DNA from 3 places in the Paenibacillus sp. JT22N7 genome. Region 2 is predicted to be linked to each of the others. Evidence: a T-box and tRNA genes for the amino acid it is inferred to sense, from the RefSeq annotation. Region 2 holds a T-box; the other regions hold tRNA genes.

Region 1 (3,972 bases), on a different contig from region 2:
ATAGCCAAGCAGGCTGCCCGTGTATTTGCTGCCTAGCAGCGCCGTCGTAACAGCCGCATTTGCCGCGCCGCCGCCTGTAAAATCAATCACAATCGTCGGCCGCATATTCGCCGCATTTTCAGCCTCACGGCTCACCGCATTTCCCGCTTGGTCAACCGCGGTAATCGCAATGATTTCTATATCGCTCTCGATGCCTTCGCAGCTGTCCACCGCTTCCCCGCCCACAATATCGATATGGCGCAGCAGGTTTTGATGAACATCCATATATTCATAGGGATTCACAATCGCCCGGCCATCCGGGCCAAAATATCGGATTGCAAAGCGCGGCTTGAAGTTCACACAATATAGTTTTTTCGCCATGCGAGCCAGCAAGGAATGTCCTAATCCATCAGCATCCGGCAAAATAATAGCCCGCTCTGGGTTTTGTCCATCCGCGCCGCCAAGCCACTCATTAATCCGATTTTCCACAAAAGCGATCTCATTCGCCTGAATCCCGTCAATATAGGCATCGTCAACGCCAATGGCGACAAAATCAATATAGCCCTCCCTTGCGAGCTGATCCAGCATGTAATACGTCGTCGTCAATTTATGGCGCTTCGCATTATAATATTGCTCCTTATCCACGTAGACGGTATCAGGGAAGCTCGTTCCATCCGGCTGAATATCGTAGCCATTCAAAATAGCCAGCAGCTCCGTCTCCTGCTTACGCGGCTTTTGCATGAGCGTACGCGTCTCGGTATAGGCTGGCATCGCCAGACCGTCTACGAAGACGGTAGAGGCAAGCCGCATAATCGTATCGAGCACATAAATAGGCTTATACGGATAAGCCTGCTTGACCTCGCGAATAACATCAAGCAGCTCAGTCGTCTGCGAGTCATATGCAGGATATGTACCTTCAGCAGTAGCGCGCAAGCGCCTGCTCCCAATAAGCCCGCCATACACAAGCATATCCAGAGAAATTATAAAACCGTCCACCTTGGAAGCATGATGAAAAATAAAACGGCGAATATGCTCCGGCTTGCCGAACGTCGGGCCAGAGGTACCGGTCACAAGCGTTCCGTCTGTCGTCATGTGGGAATCGAGGCGGTTGCGAATATCTCCTACTGGCGGCACAATTACTTGAATACCAGCGGCTTTGCCTTGCAAAATAATATCGTCCAAATTCGCTGGACGGTCGTCGAGCGGAATGTATAATACTTTTTTCATTTCAATCACTCCATGAAGTAAGGGTAGGCACTTCTCATTGAAATATCTTGTACCTTCACTTATGTAGGTAACCTTTTCGTTAGAATAACAACCATAAAAATATTTTAATTCTTCAGTACAGTTCTCAATCGCCTTGAGAGGACACTTGAAAACCCGCATCTGAAAGTGCGGCTGCTCCAAAAAGTAGAAGAGCGCGCGCCTTTTGCTGCGTTTGAACAGCCATCTGATGTTAATGTGAATGAGATAATCGTCAGGCCTAAGGCAAGCTTAGCTTAAGTCAAGCCATTTTTAAATTTAACTTAGGGCGTGTATGCAACGAAAGCGAGCCAGATTAGGATAGAAGCCAGCATCAATTATATTCCTTCTATATAATGGGAATGTCACAGCTCATAAATGTGAACATATGTGCCAAAAGGCTGTTCTATGTTCTTCGTAACAGGGGGTAACCCGTTACCCCATCATAAAGATAAAATTGGCGGACTCAGGAGCCGCTATTTTAACAAAATCATGTTTAAGACATAGTCTGCGGACTCAGGAGCCGCTAATGCGCAGCAAATAGCCATTTTGACGGGATAATGAGAGCGATAACGGTTTTCCTGTCCGCTTACGGCATGAAATCGATTTAAAAGCCAGAATAGCGGAACCTCAGTCCTCCAAAAAAAAGAAGTGAATGTCCCTCGTTTCCTGGCCTCACCAACAATCACAGACTGCGGTTCCCCTGCCCTTGTCAGATGAAATTGCTTTCGAATATGCACTATGCAAGGTGCAGCAGACCGATTCCAGCTTGCTTACACATCCCCTAAATAACTGTAAAATAAAAAGAAGCCTTGAATATCAAGGCTTCTGGAAGTTTTAAGTTATGGTGCGGTAGACAGGATTTGAACCTGCACGTCCATTGGACACTACCCCCTCAAGATAGCGTGTCTGCCGTTCCACCACTACCGCACATTTAGGGAAGTCTTACAAGAAAAGATGGTGAGTCATGTAGGATTCGAACCTACGACACCCTGATTAAAAGTCAGGTGCTCTACCAGCTGAGCTAATGACTCGCACTAACAAAAAAATAAATGGTGACCCGTAGGGGACTCGAACCCCTGTTACCTCCGTGAAAGGGAGGTGTCTTAACCACTTGACCAACGGGCCTTAAATGTCGCACACTGTGATATTAGGCGTAAAAAAAAGACCGGCATGTTGAACGGCCTTCCGTTACAATCACTTTTGAGAAAAAATATGGCGGAGAGAAAGGGATTCGAACCCTTGCGGCTGTTACACCCTAACGCTTTAGCAAAGCGCCCCCTTCGGCCTCTTGGGTACCTCTCCATGTGTGGCTCCCCGAACAGGACTCGAACCTGTGACAACTCGATTAACAGTCGAGTGCTCTACCAACTGAGCTATCAGGGAATATTTTGTTTTTTCTCAGTGTTGCCTGTGAACCGCGGCGACAAGTAATAATTTATCATGTATCTGAATTTAAGTCAAGCGTTTTTAAAAATAATTTTCCACGACATTTTCCGCACGCATATTTTGCAGGATTTATCCGCCTTTTTCGCATGTATTCCATCCCGCATTCCTTGCATACAAGCTTGTACCGAAATGGCTCTACACGGCGCTCCGGCAGCGATTGGCAGTACCTCGAACCGCCCACCTGAGCAAGCAGCCGCTTAAAATCCTCATCCCGGTGACGATAGCCTCTTTTCAAAATATGTAGATGATAATGGCACAGCTCATGCTTAATTATTTTTTCTGTTTCGTCCACTCCGAACGTCGATAGTTGATAAGGGCTAATTTCAATATTATGCGACTTCATAAAATATCGTCCGCCCGTTGCCTTCAAACGACCGTTAAAAGTTGCCAGATGTTTGAATGGCCGTCCAAAGCTTTCCAAGGACACCCGCTCCACCCATTGCTGAAGCTCCTCGTCTTTCATCGTCTGCACCATAAATCTTGATTCTCCCTTGTTCATTTGTTCTCTTGCACTCTAGTTTGCCAAATAAAATAACAACCGTAAAGAGGGCCAAAAAAGTGCAGCAAATTCCGACTCGTTTTTCTGGCATTTTTGCAGCCCATACGCTACACTGTCAAGTAGTGATGCACTTTTATGGCACAGCAGCAATAAACAGCTGCATGATGCAGCGAATGTTTTGAGGGGAGAATCCAATCATCTTATGCCAACGATGCGTTTTGTACTAATGAAAAACAATGATCAGGTCTTCTTTGTAGAAATGCCTGATACGCATGCCTATCAATTAAGCGCCCTTAACTTGCGCCTGCACAAGGAGCTGGACAAGCTTACTGCTGAGCAGGTGCCTGCGCTTCCATATGCGATTGCTGAATGTGACCGCGTAGAGCTCCATGACAGCTCGATTCGCATTGCTTCGGGCTTAGACTACATTAACGAGTTGGAACGCGAATTTGCGGCTGTTAAAGAGTCTGCTTACCCGCTTATTGCGCTGCTCACGGAAATTCGTGCGCTGCAAGCTCAGCTTGAGCAATGGTACGAAGATGAAATCGGCTAAATAGGACCTGCACGGACATTCGCCCTTCCCCATATGGTAGTAATACATCAGGGATGACCGGGAGGAGGGCGATCCACTATGCCGCAGTGGCTGTGCAATCAAATGATGCGTGCGTTTCATAAGAAAGATCGCAGGCAAATTAAGCTGCTAAATGAATGCTGGTATTTTTATCGCAGCAAGCAAAGCACCAAGGATACGGACAATAACAACGAATTGACGATTCGCCATTGAGCGTCATAGCAAGCGTAAA
Region 2 (3,972 bases):
ACCTTCCGAAATTTTCGCACTCAAGCTGCCATCGTCACCGATGAACAAGCGCCATACACGGCTAAGGAAACGGAAGGCTCCTTCTACGCCGTTCGTGTTCCAAGGCTTCGTCGCTTCCAGCGGGCCCATGAACATTTCATACAAACGCAGCGTATCTCCGCCAAATTCCGATACAATTTCATCCGGGTTAATGACGTTGCCGCGGGATTTGGACATTTTCTCATTGTTCGTGCCCAAAATCATCCCTTGGTTCACGAGCTTATGGAAAGGCTCCTTCGTCTCAACTACGCCCAGATCATACAATACTTTATGCCAGAAGCGCGCATACAGCAAGTGAAGCACAGCATGCTCCGCTCCGCCAATATACAGGTCAACCGGCAGCCATTCGCGCTGTTTTTCCGGCGAACAAATTTCCTTGTCGTTTTTCGGATCGATAAAGCGCAGGTAGTACCAGCAGCTGCCCGCCCATTGCGGCATCGTATTCGTCTCGCGACGCGCCTTCATACCCGTTTCTGGATCAATCGTGTTGACCCATTCCGTAACATTCGCAAGCGGTGATTCCCCTGTACCCGAAGGCTTAATCGCATCAACATCCGGCAGCAGCAGCGGAAGCTGGTCCTCTGGTACTGGCTTCATTGTGCCATCCTCCAGATGAAGAATCGGAATCGGCTCGCCCCAATAACGCTGGCGGCTGAACAGCCAATCGCGCAGACGGTACGTCACTTTGCCATGGCCGCTGCCTTTTTCTTCAAGGAAGCTGATCATTTTCGCAATCGCTTCTTCATTATTAAGCCCGTTCAGCAAATCGGAATTTACGTGGGCACCGTCGCCAGTATAGGCTTCTTTGGAAATATCTCCGCCTTGCACGACCTCCACAATCGGCAATTCGAACTGTGTGGCAAATTCCCAGTCGCGCGTATCATGGCCTGGAACCGCCATAATCGCACCTGTACCGTAGCCTGCCAGTACATAATCGGCAATCCAGATTGGCGTTTTCTCGCCATTGACCGGGTTAATCGCATACGCACCCGTGAATACGCCGGATTTTTCCTTCGCCAGATCAGTACGCTCCAAATCGCTCTTGCGGGAAGCTGTCAGCTGGTAAGCCTCAATAGCCGCCTTTTGTTCCGCTGTCGTAATTTGGGCAACCAGCTCATGCTCAGGCGCAAGCACGCAATAAGTGGCGCCGAACAAAGTATCCGGACGCGTCGTAAACACGACAAGGTTCGCGTCATGGCCCTCAATAGCAAACGTCACTTCGGCGCCTGTAGACTTGCCGATCCAGTTGCGCTGCATATCCTTGATGCTTTCCGTCCAATCAAGCTCCTCCAGATCCTCCAGCAGGCGCTCCGCATATTCGGTAATTTTCAGTACCCATTGGCGCATTGGCTTGCGTACAACCGGATGATTTCCGCGTTCGCTTAGTCCGTCAATGACTTCTTCGTTGGCAAGCACAGTTCCCAGCGCTTCGCACCAGTTAACTGGAACTTCAGCAACATATGCAAGGCCTTTGTTGTACAGCTGGATGAAAATCCACTGCGTCCATTTATAATAATCCGGGTCAGTCGTACTAAACTCGCGATCCCAATCGTAGGAAAAGCCGAGCGATTTGATTTGACGGCGGAAGTTGTCGATATTTTTAAATGTAATTTCACGCGGATGCTGCCCTGTATCCAGTGCATGCTGCTCTGCAGGAAGGCCAAATGCATCCCAACCCATCGGGTGCAGGACGTTAAAGCCGCGCAGACGCTTGTAACGCGACACGATATCCGTTGCCGTATAACCTTCCGGATGACCGACGTGCAGGCCTGAACCGGATGGATAAGGGAACATATCGAGTGCATAAAATTTCGGTTTGCCCGCTTCTTCCTTCGTAGCGAACGTCTTGTTCTCATCCCAATATTTTTGCCATTTCGGCTCTACTATCAGCGGATTATAGCCTTGCGGTTGCTGATCTTGACTCATGAATGTTTCCTCCTTAAGCTTGGTAAAGCAAAATTTCAGCGGCTCCATGCAAAAAAGCTCCCGCCCCTAGCGTATGATCGCTAGGGACGAGAGCTGTCTCCCGTGGTACCACCCTAGTTAGCCCCCGGACATGCTTTGCCGAGTGCTCACTTGTTGCCTTTAACGCAGGCCTTACGGTACGCTTGCGCGCACAGCTCCAAGGTGAGATTCATATCGCTGCAGGTCCGGCTTGCACCATCCGCCGGCTCTCTAAGCCATGCCCCGCGATACTACTGTTCCTTATCAACGCCATATGTGACATTTTAAGAATTAGTTCCGATTATAATGAAGCTTTGACGCGATGTCAAGGGACAAGCCTCTAAGTTGCTCCCTTTTTATCCCAATACACTCACTTCTTGCATGCTTAGATGAACGATGCGTAAACGTCAGTCATTTTTTGCGAGGAACCGCCTTTCTCCTTGCGGGTGAAAAAGCCGCTCTCATTTATCCATGGCATTTGCCCCAAGGAGGGGTATAATAGGAGCAGCAAGCTTTTGCATCCCATTACTATTTTCGGAGGAATCGTTATGATGCGTTTTGTAAGCAACAACCATATAACAGACCCTGCGCTTAATTTGGCGCTAGAAGAATATATTTTACGGTCGCTGCCGCCGGAGGACGATTATTTACTGTTTTATATTAATGAGCCTTCCATTATTATTGGCAAAAACCAAAATACGCTGGAAGAAATCAACCTGCGCTACGTAGAGGAAAACAACATCCATGTCGTGCGCCGGCTGTCTGGCGGCGGAGCCGTATATCATGACGAAGGGAATTTGAATTTCAGCTTCATCATGAGCGACGACGGCCAATCCTTCCATAACTTCAAGAAATTTACCGAGCCGGTCGTGAAAGCACTAGCCGCGCTTGGCGTTCAGGCTGAGCTTACGGGCCGCAACGATATTCAAGTAGGCGAACGTAAAATTTCCGGCAACGCACAATTTTCAGGACGCGGCAGAATGTTCAGTCATGGCACCTTGCTGTTTGATTCCGAAATTGAAAATGTCGTATCGGCTTTGAAAGCGAATCCTGAAAAATACGTGTCGAAAGCGACAAAATCGATTCGCAGCCGCGTAGCCAACATTTCCGAGTTTCTGGCAGAGCCGATTACAATTGAGGAATTCCGCCAAAGCGTGCTTGCTTCCATTTTTGAAGGCAGTGAAGAAATCCCTTACTACGAGCTGTCCGAGGCGCAATGGGCGGATGTCCGCGAGCTGGCACAAACGCGCTATCGCAGCTGGGATTGGAATTATGGCCGATCTCCAGCATTCAATATGCGCCAGACGAAGCGGATCGAAGGAGCTGGAACGTTCGATGTACGTCTGCAAGTTGAGGAAGGTCTTATTGCAGATGCCGCCGTATATGGCGATTTCTTCGGTCGTGGCGAGAGCAGCGAATTTGCCAAGCAGCTCATCGGTCAGCGTTATGAAGCTGCTGCACTCGGCAAGCTGCTCGGCGAGATCGATTTAAGCTATTATTTCGGCAAAGTAACGAAGGAAGACTTAATGGGCTTGATTTTCGAATAAAAATAAACAGCGCCCCGGCCTTCTCTTATTAAGAGAGTCCGGGGCGCTGTTTCTGTCCCCTGATGTCCCCCGATAGAATGGAATCATCAATAGGTTCTTTGAATGCCTCTTTTGCCAACTGCCAGCTTCCGAAACCAGAAAACAATGCCATAGCCAAGAACAACAGCTGCGCTGTTCATGAGAATATCATCAATGTCGAAGCTGCCGCGCCTCGTAAGCATTTGCAGCACTTCCAGCAGCGTAATAAACAGCACAAACGACAGCAGCACCTTGCCCAGCCGCCAGCGAAAAACAATCGGAAGCGCCAAGCCAAAGGGTACAAATACGACAATATTACCGCCCATATTAATGATCCAATCGATAAAGGGCATATGATGAAAGTTCGTTACATAAAGCTTGATGGTTGAAAAAGGAATGACATTATATCGCAGCTCCGCACCGC
Region 3 (3,972 bases), on a different contig from region 2:
CGGATATCGAGCGCCTGCTGGATCAAGAGCTCGTGTGGGAAGCACCGTCCTATGGAGAGCTTGCCCGTGAGCTGGCTGGACAAATGAAGGACGGCTACACGCCTGCCCAAATTAGCCTTGCTCTGTTTATGTGGAAAGAGTATACGGATGCGAATAAACCTTCCTTCCGTAAATCCGGCGTTTACTGCGCGGCTTTGGAATATTTGATTTGCGAAATTCAAAGCATTCCAAGCTCGAAAGCCGAGCTTGCCGAGAAGTACAGCGTATCCGTATCTACTCTATCGAAAAAATGCACCGAGCTGACCAGCTTCTTTATGGAGCAATATGCAGAGCTGCAAGCGGAGCAGCCTGAAGCTGCAGCCGCTGGCGATGCTGAGCGCGCGGAGCAGGCGCAGCAGGAAGAGCTTGTGAAGGCTTAAGCAAGGGCCCCCGGATTTCGGCTTAAGCAGCCAGCTGTTTCACTTCTAGCTACGGATCGTCTATTGCAGCAAAAGAGCCCGCCGCCTTCACATGAAAGTGAAAGCAGCAGGCTCTTTTCGTTTGTTTTTTTCCTGTGCATAGCTCTAGTTAATTGCTAGCGTTATTTGATGCTATTGCAGCCACACCTTGGTCTCGCCACCGTCGCTCGAGTATTCAATATACTCCGGGAACGCTTCTATAATAATGTATTCCGGATCGTGAGGTCCATCAAACCACTGCTTAAAGTTTTCATTCCATAGCTTCTCACGCAGCTTGTCGTCCGCACATAACTCGGCACGAGCCTGAATTTGAACAATATCGGTAGATGGCTTGCCATCGTATCCGACAAGAATGTGAACATTCGGGTTAGCCCGCAGCTCATCAACCTTGCTCGTATCGCGATTTGTCGCCAAATATAAGTTAAGTCCATCATGGAAAAGTGCCATATAACGCACCATCGGCTTATCGCCATTTACGGTAGCAAACGAGCAAACATGGTTCGCTTGCAGCACATCAATAATTTCCTGCTCCAATTGTTTTGTTGTATTCGGCATCGGTATCTCTCCTTTAAAGGTTCATCTTTTGCCAGACTTTCTGGCATCGCGCTTGCCATAGATTACCCCTTTTGCCGTTTTTTTAATCGGAGCTCTGTTTTGGCATGGCACCGTTAGATAAGCTGCTTTTCTTTAGCCTCCAACCAGCGCCAGCCGTATAGCAAACGTGCAGAAAACGTACATCAATCGTAAAGCAGACGCATGAATACGCCTGCTTGTTTTTAATCAAGAATATTTATGTTTTACTATTATTTATATTTCAACGACATCATTTGCCGTGAAGCGGTAAGGCTTCTTGGAATGCCGATTCGCATAGGAAGAAGCGACAATTGCTTCCGGTTTCAGACGAGCTTTCATCCCCATAGCTTCCACACGCAGTACCATTTCCGCCACATAGGCAGCTGTCTTGCTGACAGCCGGATCGGTTCCGGCATCGACGTCAATATACGCTTCAAAGGACGCGCCCTTGTAAACAAAAGGAAGCACAATATCCTCCATTTGCGCCCTGCGTTCGCCACCGAAAAACAGCGCTACCTCCTCGCTATATGACGTCTCCAGCGACAGCTTCTCCTTAATGGATTTCAGTTCCCGCGGAATGACGACCTGCCGATAGCAGGCCCATGCCCCTTTGCCCTCACGCTGGATAACGACGCCGGTAATCATCGTCGTATGTCCTGCATGCACCTGGCAGTCGGTACCGATCATGAAATTGTAATTTGCATGTGGATCAAGCGACATAAAACGGACAATGCGATCATGCACCTGCTCCAGATTTAGGCGTCTTTCCGATACATTGTGAAACTCCATGTCGTGAATCAATTGAAGATGTTTTCTTATTTTCATCATCGTCACCTGTAAAGCAATTAGGCTTCTTCCCTTCTTTAGTTGGATTAGTGTGCTTCAAGGGACTCGAACCCTTAGTTGTCCAATGAACAGCGGATTTTAAGTCCGCCGCGTCTGCCAATTCCGCCAGAAGCACAAAGTGATGGTGACGCATGGGGGATTCGAACCCGCCGTATCCACGAGTGAAAGTCGTGTGGCTTAGCCGCTTGCCGAATGCGCCTTAATTAAATAATCGCTTTTTAAAACAAGGGGCGCGGGTATCGAACCCGCCTCATTCGGATTTGGACTCCGAATCGCCTGCCTTGGACATGTCCCCCTCTATCGAATTGGCTGCCCCTCTTGGAATCGAACCAAGACGCACGGTGTCAAAGACCGTTGCCCTACCGTTAGGCGAAGGGGCATTATTGGGGAGATTAACCGGACTCGAACCGGTACTTATCAGGACCACAACCTGACGTGTTTGCCTTTTCACCATAATCTCCATGGTGACGCATGGGGGATTCGAACCCGCCGCATCCACGAGTGAAAGTCGTGTGGCTTAGCCGCTTGCCGAATGCGCCTTAATTAAATTACTACTGAATCAAACCAAAAAAGGAACGTTTGTTCTTGTTTTTGCAATAAAAAAACTACTTTCTCCCTCTCGGCTCCGCCTTGCCTCCTCGACTTCAGCCTACTTCAGCTAAGTTACGAGAAAACACAAACGGACCACTCACCAAGGGTGCAAGTAGTCTTCACGTATACAGATAATGAATCATCGGAATTATTCTACCCCGTGCTTCAAGATCAGGCTGCCGCTTCTCCCCCTTTGTTCAGGATGGAGCAGTCCGGCTGCGATACGCAAAAACAACGAATATTCGGTTCGATGCAGGCAACATGTAGGTTTTCATTCATCTCTTCTAAAGCTGGATGCTGCTGTTCATCCGCCTGATGCTTAACTGTTCCGCTCTGCACTTGCTCATACTGATGTAAATCAAGCTCCGCTTGCCAATTCATAAGCTGTTCTGCTGTGTTTTTCATTTCCTGCACCTTCCTTTCCTCTTCGTTATTGGTCTCGCCATGGAATCGGCTTACCGATCACGCATTTCACTTCAATGCTTTAACGCTTTAATTCATGTTCGACTTGATGCTTCTCATACTAGCATATCGACTTTTAACAAGTCAACCCTTTTTATTTCAAAAAATGAAAATAGTTTATATTATTGATTTTATTACCTTATATTCATGAATGACACACGGAAAATCGAATCATTTTTCGTTAATGAATGATTTTCTCCATCTGAAATATTCCTTTAGCAAATAAAAAAAAGGACTACTGCTCAGCGGCAGTAGTCCTTCATCTCCCCTTCAATAGCCTACCCATCCAGGGGCTCAGGCGAATACCTGGTTCCCTTCCGGTTGGCGTCGAAAGCATATAGGAGAAAGGCTGCTGCACGGGCTGTTCGCATTTTCGGCCTGCACAAAAAGATGGCTGCTCTGTTCAGAGCCCCACGGTTGTTCAAGCTTGCTATCATGATTGAATAATAAAATGGTTAACATGTGCCGTGCACTTCCTTTCCTTCGATTGATTATGTTAAATGGATTAAGTTAATATGGAGTCAACAACATCCGTTAATATTGCATTTAATCCTCGTCAATTGTTTCCCATCTTATAGCAAATAATCCTATGCTGTCAACAGTAAATATTTATTCGACTGTAGAAAGGATATCCGCTGCTTACAGGGTATATTCAACGAAACCGCAAGTAAACTGCCGCAATCGAACGACAAAACGCATTTCACAAAAAAATATAAGGCATTCTATAGGTGTTCAGCTGATTCGTTTTTATATCGGAAAAGTTTTTTGCAACCTTTTTGGTCATGTCTCGTCTGATACGGTATAAACGGCAACAAAAATTTCACATAGAGGTGATATACAATGAGAATCAAACATAAATTTGTGATGTTATCCGCTACTGCTCTGCTGGCTCTGTCTTTTGCTGGCCATAGCTTCGCGGCTTCCACTCCGTTCACCGACGTTAATCAGTCTTCTGTTAAAGATAAAATCGCTTCACTACAGGAAAGGGGAATCGTTAAAGGCGTGAGTAACGACGAGTTTAAACCGGATGCATCCATCACAG

What was found. A T-box is a leader RNA that pairs with one kind of tRNA and senses whether it is charged. The one in region 2 lies ahead of leuS (leucine--tRNA ligase), so its partner is inferred to be a tRNA-Leu.
Region 1: it has a tRNA-Leu gene. The T-box ahead of leuS (leucine--tRNA ligase) is inferred to sense a tRNA for this amino acid. The anticodon was not compared.
Region 3: it has a tRNA-Leu gene. The T-box ahead of leuS (leucine--tRNA ligase) is inferred to sense a tRNA for this amino acid. The anticodon was not compared.

What each region holds. Positions count from the first base shown of each region.
Region 1 covers NZ_JBXENY010000002.1:656,870-660,841, reverse strand. Annotated here, with positions in the region: gene AC50Y5_RS07625 (DUF4127 family protein) at 1-1,206, opposite strand, end outside; tRNA gene AC50Y5_RS07620 (tRNA-Leu) at 2,067-2,151, opposite strand; tRNA gene AC50Y5_RS07615 (tRNA-Lys) at 2,180-2,255, opposite strand; tRNA gene AC50Y5_RS07610 (tRNA-Glu) at 2,275-2,349, opposite strand; tRNA gene AC50Y5_RS07605 (tRNA-Ser) at 2,438-2,526, opposite strand; tRNA gene AC50Y5_RS07600 (tRNA-Asn) at 2,532-2,607, opposite strand; gene AC50Y5_RS07595 (SprT family protein) at 2,663-3,145, opposite strand; gene AC50Y5_RS07590 (hypothetical protein) at 3,372-3,722, shown strand; gene cmpA (cortex morphogenetic protein CmpA) at 3,801-3,953, shown strand.
Region 2 covers NZ_JBXENY010000001.1:666,438-670,409, reverse strand. Annotated here, with positions in the region: gene leuS (leucine--tRNA ligase) at 1-1,965, opposite strand, end outside; T-box leader at 2,045-2,260, opposite strand; gene lplA (lipoate--protein ligase) at 2,535-3,530, shown strand; gene AC50Y5_RS02950 (VanZ family protein) at 3,617-3,972, opposite strand, start outside.
Region 3 covers NZ_JBXENY010000002.1:663,190-667,161, reverse strand. Annotated here, with positions in the region: gene AC50Y5_RS07685 (SEC-C metal-binding domain-containing protein) at 1-419, shown strand, start outside; gene AC50Y5_RS07680 (pyridoxamine 5'-phosphate oxidase family protein) at 591-1,013, opposite strand; gene AC50Y5_RS07675 (ribonuclease H-like YkuK family protein) at 1,266-1,859, opposite strand; tRNA gene AC50Y5_RS07670 (tRNA-Leu) at 1,908-1,992, opposite strand; tRNA gene AC50Y5_RS07665 (tRNA-Glu) at 2,000-2,076, opposite strand; tRNA gene AC50Y5_RS07660 (tRNA-Trp) at 2,102-2,174, opposite strand; tRNA gene AC50Y5_RS07655 (tRNA-Gln) at 2,184-2,257, opposite strand; tRNA gene AC50Y5_RS07650 (tRNA-His) at 2,262-2,337, opposite strand; tRNA gene AC50Y5_RS07645 (tRNA-Glu) at 2,340-2,416, opposite strand; gene AC50Y5_RS07640 (hypothetical protein) at 2,640-2,873, opposite strand; gene AC50Y5_RS07635 (S-layer homology domain-containing protein) at 3,771-3,972, shown strand, end outside.